DNA from 3 places in the Pseudomonas sp. FG36 genome. Region 1 is predicted to be linked to each of the others. Evidence: riboswitches for the same ligand, from Rfam matches in the RefSeq annotation. Region 1 holds a riboswitch; each other region holds the start of a gene.
What was found. Region 1 has a riboswitch for cobalamin ahead of ACODS9_RS08595 (CbtB domain-containing protein). Riboswitches for the same ligand answer to the same signal wherever they lie in the genome.

Region 1 (2,254 bases):
CCGGCGGCCACGGCCGGGCTGTCGACCACGGTGATCACCGCATCGACGGTGCAGGCGTTGCGGATCTCCGGCCACTGGAAGGCCTGCACCAGGGGTTTTGGCAGGGCCAGGCCGCTGGTTTCGATGAGGATATGGTCGAGATCGCCGCGGCGCGCCACCAGCTCGCGCATCACCGGGAAGAATTCTTCCTGCACGGTGCAGCACAGGCAGCCGTTGGCCAGCTCGTAGACGCGGCCGTTGGCCTCTTCCTCGGAGCAGCCGATGCTGCACTGCTTGAGGATCTCGCCATCGATGCCCAGCTCGCCGAATTCGTTGACGATTACCGCGATGCGGCGGCCCTGGGCGTTGTCGAGCATATGGCGCAGCAAGGTGGTCTTGCCCGAGCCGAGGAAGCCGGTAACGATGGTGACGGGGAGCTTGGCCAGTGTTTTCATGTCGCGATGCCCTTGGCAGCAATGGCGCGGGCATGCAGGACGACAGCCACGGCCCGTGTCGGCCTGGCTGTTTCGCCACCGGATCACCCCGCCCGGTTGAAAGTCGAAAACGTTGCGAGGCAGGTCTCCTGGCTTGCACCGCCGGCCATCAAAGCCGGTGGGATGGCGCCTTCCCGCGCGTGCGCAGTGGCTGTGCCGAACCCTTCAGTGCCTACAGTTGCGGGGGCAGCCGCGGCTTGTACCGCGTTCCCGTCTTAGCCCGGGACAACGCCCGGGAACCTCGAACCGGCAAGGCTACGCAGTGCCTGCCTGGCGGTCAACCGCCGCGGCGATTGACGCAGGCCCGGCCCCGTGATTTGCTAGCGCATTGCGTTCAGGTGCCCCCAACGGGGGTGAAACGGGAAACCGGTGCGTCGCGCCTCCTTTAGAAGAGGGCCGACAAAGCCGGTGCTGCCCCCGCAACGGTAAGCGAGAGAAGCGTCAGACCACTGTGCCCATCGTGCGGCATGGGAAGGTGACGTAGTCGATGGAGCCCCGCTCCACCTCGCCAGCCCGGAGACCGGCCTGACATGCTTGCAGAACACCCCGCGGTGGGCGGGCGCTGTCGTATCACCCGGGCCAGCCGTGCCCGGGGGCGTCGCGCCTGCCCGTTGCCACAACAAAAGCAGCAGAGGAACGCGTCATGCCCATCACCCACGCCAAACCCAGTATCGCCACCCCCGTCAGTCTCAGCCAGCGCCTGATCGTCGCGGTCGGCGCCAGCCTGCTGGGCCTGTGCCTGGTGTACTTCGCCGGTTTCTCGCACATCGAGGCGGTGCACAACGCCGCCCACGACACCCGCCACAGCGCCGCCTTCCCTTGCCACTGAGTACGCCCGCATGATCACGCGCATCGCCCGTACCGCGGGTTTCAGCGGCCTGCTCGCCGCCCTGCTGCTGACCCTGCTGCAAAGCTTCTGGGTCGCCCCGCTGATTCTCCAGGCGGAAACCTATGAAACCGCCGCCCCCGTCGCCGAACAGCATGAGCATGGCGAAGCCGCCGCGCCCCATGAGCACAGCGCCGAGGCCTGGGCACCCGAAGATGGCTGGCAGCGTATCCTGTCCACCACGGGCGGCAACCTGGTGGTCGCCGTCGGCTTCGCCCTGATCCTCGCCGCCCTGTACAGCCTGCGTGCCCCGGGCCGCGTGGCCACCGGCGCGCTGTGGGGCCTGGCGGGCTTCGCCGTGTTCTGCCTGGCGCCGACCCTGGGCCTGCCACCGGAACTGCCTGGTACCGCCGCCGCCGACCTTGGCCAGCGCCAGACCTGGTGGATCGGCACCGCCGCCGCCACTGCCGCCGGTCTGGCACTGTTGGTGTTCGCCCAGCACTGGCTGTTCAAGGTGCTCGGAGTCGCCCTGCTGGTGATCCCGCACCTGATCGGCGCACCACAGCCACCGGTTCATGAAAGCCTGGCCCCCGAGGCGCTGGAGACCCAGTTCAAGATCGCTTCGTGGCTGACCAACGCCGCGTTCTGGGTGGCCTTGGGCCTGCTCAGCGCCTGGTTGTTCCGCCGCTCCAGCCAGCACTGATGCGCGACATTGTTCCCCAGCCGGCGTTGTATGCCGGCTTTGGTTGCCGCCGTGGCTGCCCGGTCGAAACGCTCGCGGTGCTGCTGCGCCAGACCCTGACCAACCACGCCCTGCCCCTGTCGGCGCTGAAGGCAATCGCCAGCATCGAACCCAAGGCACGCGAGCCCGGCCTGCTGGCACTGGCCGAGCGGCTCGGGTTGCCGTTCATCTGCTTCGACAGCAACCACTTGTCGACCTTCGAAGCGCTGCTCA
Region 2 (2,254 bases), on a different contig from region 1:
GATGCGATCGACGCCACCGAACCCAGCCTGTTCGCCAGTCGCACCCTGGCGCACCTGTGCGCGCCGGTGTTCGTGCTGCTTACCGGGCTATCGGCCTGGTTGTATGGCGAGAAGTACCAGGGCCGTGGCGATGTCTCGGTGTTCCTGTTCAAACGCGGTCTGTTCCTGGTACTGCTGGAATTCACCCTGGTCAACTTCGCCTGGACCTTCGAGTTGCCTCCGAGCGTGATCTACCTGCAGGTGATCTGGGCCATCGGCCTGAGCATGCTCGCCCTGTCGCTGCTGGTGTGGCTGCCGCGCCCGGCGCTGCTCGCCCTCGGCGCGCTGATCGTCGCCGGTCACAACCTGCTCGATGGCCTGCACTTCGGGCCGGAATCGGCGCTGCATGTGCCATGGGCGATCCTGCATGAGCGCAGTTGGCTGGAGGTGGGCGAACATCTGCGCCTGCGCACGTCCTACCCGCTGTTGCCGTGGATCGGCGTGATCGCCCTGGGTTATGGGCTCGGGCCGTGGTTTGCCCGGGGCAGCGACGCCGGCAAGCGCCAACAGCGCCTGCTATGGGCCGGCGCGGCGTTGCTGCTGGGGTTCGGCGCGCTGCGCCTGCTCAATGGCTACGGCGAAGCCCCCTGGAGCCTCTACGCCAGCGTCGGGCAGACGCTGATGAGCTTCTTCAATATCACCAAGTACCCACCGTCGTTGCTGTTCCTGGCCCTGACCCTCGGCGTCGGCCTGCTCCTGCTGCGCGGCTTCGAGCGTGCCGGCGACGCCCGCTGGATCGGCCCGCTTGCGGTGTTTGGCGCAGCGCCGATGTTCTTCTACCTGCTGCACCTGTATGTGCTCAAGCTGCTGTACGTGGCCTGCGTGGCGCTGTTCGGCCTGAACCAGGGCCGCTATTTCGGTTTCGATGGCATCGGGGCGGTATGGCTGACCGCCGTGCTGCTGCCACTTGCCCTGTACCTGCCGGTGCGCTGGTTCGCCCGGCTGAAAGCGCGCCGGCGCGATATCGCCTGGCTCAAGTACCTGTAAAAGCGTTTTCACCCGACAGCCCGATGGTCTACCATGCCGCCCGCCGGTTTCCACACGGAATCAAAAGGGAATCCCGGGCTCGCCACTGGCGATCCAAAGGGAACTGCCCCCGCAACTGTAGGTGCCGAGCCTGCGCCATCGATGCCACTGGGTCTGCCGACCCGGGAAGGCTGGCGCCGGCCTGGACGCACCAGTCAGGAGACCTGCCGGCACGCATTCACCAACCGGCGGGGTGTCCGGGATGGTCATCCGCCCTGGCCGCGTGCTTGCGCAGGCTGCCGGGCGATGCCTGTCCGTGGGCCATTCCGTGCACCACCCAGGAGATCGCCCCACCATGCCGCACCGCCTCGCCGCCCTCCTCGCCGGCCTGTCCCTGTCGGGCCTGGCCCACGCCAGCACCACCCTGTACCCGCTGACCGTCGACAACTGCGGCATGCCGCAGACCTTCACCCAGGCCCCGCAACGGGCGGTGACCGTCGGCCAGGCCGGCACCGAGCTGCTCTATGCCCTGGGCCTGGGTGAGCGGCTGGCCGGCACCTCGCTGTGGTTCAACAACGTGCTGCCGGAATTCAAGGCGCAGAACGACAAGGTCCCGCGCCTGGCCGACAACGAACCGAGCTTCGAGGCGGTGGTCGGCAAACGTCCGCAACTGGTGACGGCGCAGTTCGAATGGATGATCGGCGCCCAAGGGGCGGTCGGCACCCGCGAACAATTCCAGGAGCTGGGCATCCCCACCTACCTGCTGCCCTCGGACTGCGAGGGCAAGGACAACCTGGTGGGCGCCGACGGCACCCGCCTGCAGCCGTTCAAGGTGCAGAGCATCTACAAGAGCGTCAGCCAGCTGGCCGAGATATTCGACGTGCAGGAGCGTGGCGCGCGCCTGAATGCCGAGCTCCAGGGCCAACTGGAACAGGCCAGGCAGCGCCTGGCCGGCCAGGACCTGGCGCACACCAGCGCGCTGTTCTGGTTCTCCAGCGCCGACCTCAAGACCGACCCCTATGTCGCCGGCCGCCAGGGCGTGGCCGACTACATGCTGCAGACCCTTGGCGTGCGCAACGTGGTCGAGTCCAGCGAAGAATGGCCTACCGTGGGCTGGGAAACCCTGGTCAAAGCCAACCCCACCTGGCTGATCGTCGCGCGCATGGACCGCCGCCGCTACCCGGCCGACGACTACCAGAAAAAACTCGACTTCCTGCGCAGCGACCCGGTCACGCGCAATATGGACGCG
Region 3 (2,254 bases), on a different contig from region 1:
CGGTCGCCGATCTGCTCCTGGTTGTGCTTGATCTCCAGGAAACTGCCGCGCTGGATCACACCGGCATCCCAGGCGTACTCCTCGGCATTGCGCCAGTGGCGACGGCTCTTGATGTAGTACAGCTGGTTGCTGGCGCTGATGCTGTCGCTGATGTTCCAGTCGCTGGTCAGCCGTGTCCACTCATCGTGGTAGCGCTGCTGGTCATTGCTGACGTTGTAGTTCTTGTTGCGCACACTGCTGCGCAGATGGCCGTCGATCAGCGGCGTGCCGTAGTAGTTGGCAGGTTGTGCGTCGCCGCGTTCGTGGGACAAGGTGAAACTCAGGTCGTCACTGGCATCGAAGCGCAGCGCGCCGGAAAACGCCAGGCTGCGCGAATCGGTGCGGTCGACCCAGCCGTTGCCCGCCTGCTGGTTCAGGGTGGCGCGGTAGCTCAGGCGCTCGCTCAGGCTGCCGCCGCTGTCCAGCCCCAGTTGCTGGCGGTCCCAGGAGCCGTAGCCCAAGCGCAGGTGGTTGCGGATATCACCGCTGAAGGGCTTTTTCGGAATCACGTTGACCGTTGCCCCGGTGGCGCCTTCGCCATACAGCACCGAGGCAGGCCCACGGATCACATCGATACGCTCGACCATCCAGGGATCGACCGGGTAGGTGAGGGTGCCGGCGCCGGCGTACAGGCGCGACCCGTCGAACAGGGTCATCACCGAACTCTGGCCCGTGAAACCGCGCGCCGACAAGCCGGTGCCGCCATCGCCAGGGGTACCGATGAAGGTGATGCCCGGCGAGCGGGTCACGGCATCCTGCACCGTGGTGTTGTTGCGCTGCTGGATCTGCGCGGCGGTGATGCTGCTGGTGCTCGCCGGGGTTTCCAGGGCACTGAGGTTCAGGCGTGAACCGGCCTGGGTGGGGGTGGCCAGGTCGACGGTCTGCGGGTCGCGGCTGTCGGTGATCGCCGTGGAGGGCAGGGTGAGCGCAGGGCTGGGCTGCTCGTCGGCCAGAGCCGGCAGGGACACGGCCAGGCAGGCCGCCAGGGTGTGAAGCTTGTTGATACGGGACATGTCGTTCCACTGCTGCAGGAAAGAATGGATCCCGGTGGAAAACACGCAACGGCGAAGCGCGCGCAGGCGCGCACGCGAATACCGGCCTGCGCCCGCCCACCGCGGGTTGCCAAGTGAAGCCTCAGGCCGGTCTCCGGGCTTGCGAGGGTCGTGAAGCCTTCACCTTCCCATGCGTGTGCACAGTGGTCTGTCGAAGGGTTCGCTCGCTTACCGTTGCGGGGGCAGCGCCGGACTTGTCGTGGTATCGACTCACCGGCTTCCCGTTTCACCTTGCGCGCGGCGGCGCAGGGCACCTGAAACTGGCGCGCATCTGACCACCGAACGGGCAGGGAGTCAATCGTCTGGATGGGCGGGCCGAGTGTGGCTGAATCGCGGTTCAGAGCGGTTGTCGTCAGGCCAGCGTTGTCTGCGGACAGGCCGCGTGGATTGGCGCAGGCCGCGCAGGGCGCTACCATCGGTAGCCAGCCTCCTTATCCAACACCAACAAGCCAAGGACGCGTATGACCGAGCAAGCCATGTCCCTGCAACAACTCGCCGCCCCCGAAGGCATCTGTTACGGCTGCGGCTGTTCCCACCCCAGCGGCCTGCATGTGCAGAGCCACTGGGACGCCGACGGCATCCACCTGTCGTGCCGGCATACCCCCGACCCGACCTTCACCGGCTGGCCCGGCCTGGTCTACGGTGGCCTGCTGGCCATGCTGGTCGACTGCCATTCCAACTGGACCGCCATGGCCTGTCACTACCGTGCCGAAGGCCGCGAACCTGGCAGCCTGCCGCGTATCGACTGTGTCACCGGCCAGCTTGGCCTGACCTACCTCAAGCCCACGCCCATGGGCGTCGAACTGCTGCTCAAGGCCCGGGTCGAGGGCGAGCTGGGGCGCAAGACCCGGGTGATCTGCGAGGTCTGGGCCGGGGATGTACTGACTGTCACCGCCGATTCGGTGTTCGTGCGGGTCGATACCGAGAAGCTCAAGCGCCAGGCCCATGGCGACGCCTGAACTTGCACCGATGGGGTGGGGCTGGCATTGTCGAACGTGACCCGGCTGCCCGACAGGATGTTGCCATGCCCTACCAGATTCGCCCGGCCCGTGACGAAGATTGCGTGGCCCTGAGCCTCGTCGGCCAAGCTACCTTCGCCCTGGCCAGCCCGCCCGATAGCGCGGTCAGCGCCCAGCAGCACTACATCGCCCACCATCTCCAGC

Region 2: it holds a riboswitch for cobalamin, as region 1 does, so the genes downstream of both, ACODS9_RS00055 (ABC transporter substrate-binding protein) here and ACODS9_RS08595 (CbtB domain-containing protein) in region 1, are expected to answer to the same signal.
Region 3: it holds a riboswitch for cobalamin, as region 1 does, so the genes downstream of both, ACODS9_RS10075 (TonB-dependent receptor) here and ACODS9_RS08595 (CbtB domain-containing protein) in region 1, are expected to answer to the same signal.

What each region holds. Positions count from the first base shown of each region.
Region 1 is NZ_JBMDJQ010000008.1:23,701-25,954, forward strand. It holds gene cobW (cobalamin biosynthesis protein CobW) at 1-434, opposite strand, end outside; cobalamin riboswitch at 536-732, opposite strand; cobalamin riboswitch at 794-1,016, shown strand; gene ACODS9_RS08595 (CbtB domain-containing protein) at 1,117-1,302, shown strand; gene ACODS9_RS08600 (CbtA family protein) at 1,313-2,002, shown strand; gene ACODS9_RS08605 (cobalamin biosynthesis protein) at 2,002-2,254, shown strand, end outside.
Region 2 is NZ_JBMDJQ010000001.1:8,101-10,354, reverse strand. It holds gene ACODS9_RS00060 (acetyltransferase domain-containing protein) at 1-1,026, shown strand, start outside; cobalamin riboswitch at 1,054-1,251, shown strand; gene ACODS9_RS00055 (ABC transporter substrate-binding protein) at 1,361-2,254, shown strand, end outside.
Region 3 is NZ_JBMDJQ010000009.1:168,385-170,638, forward strand. It holds gene ACODS9_RS10075 (TonB-dependent receptor) at 1-1,052, opposite strand, end outside; cobalamin riboswitch at 1,160-1,364, opposite strand; gene ACODS9_RS10080 (PaaI family thioesterase) at 1,553-2,050, shown strand; gene ACODS9_RS10085 (GNAT family N-acetyltransferase) at 2,116-2,254, shown strand, end outside.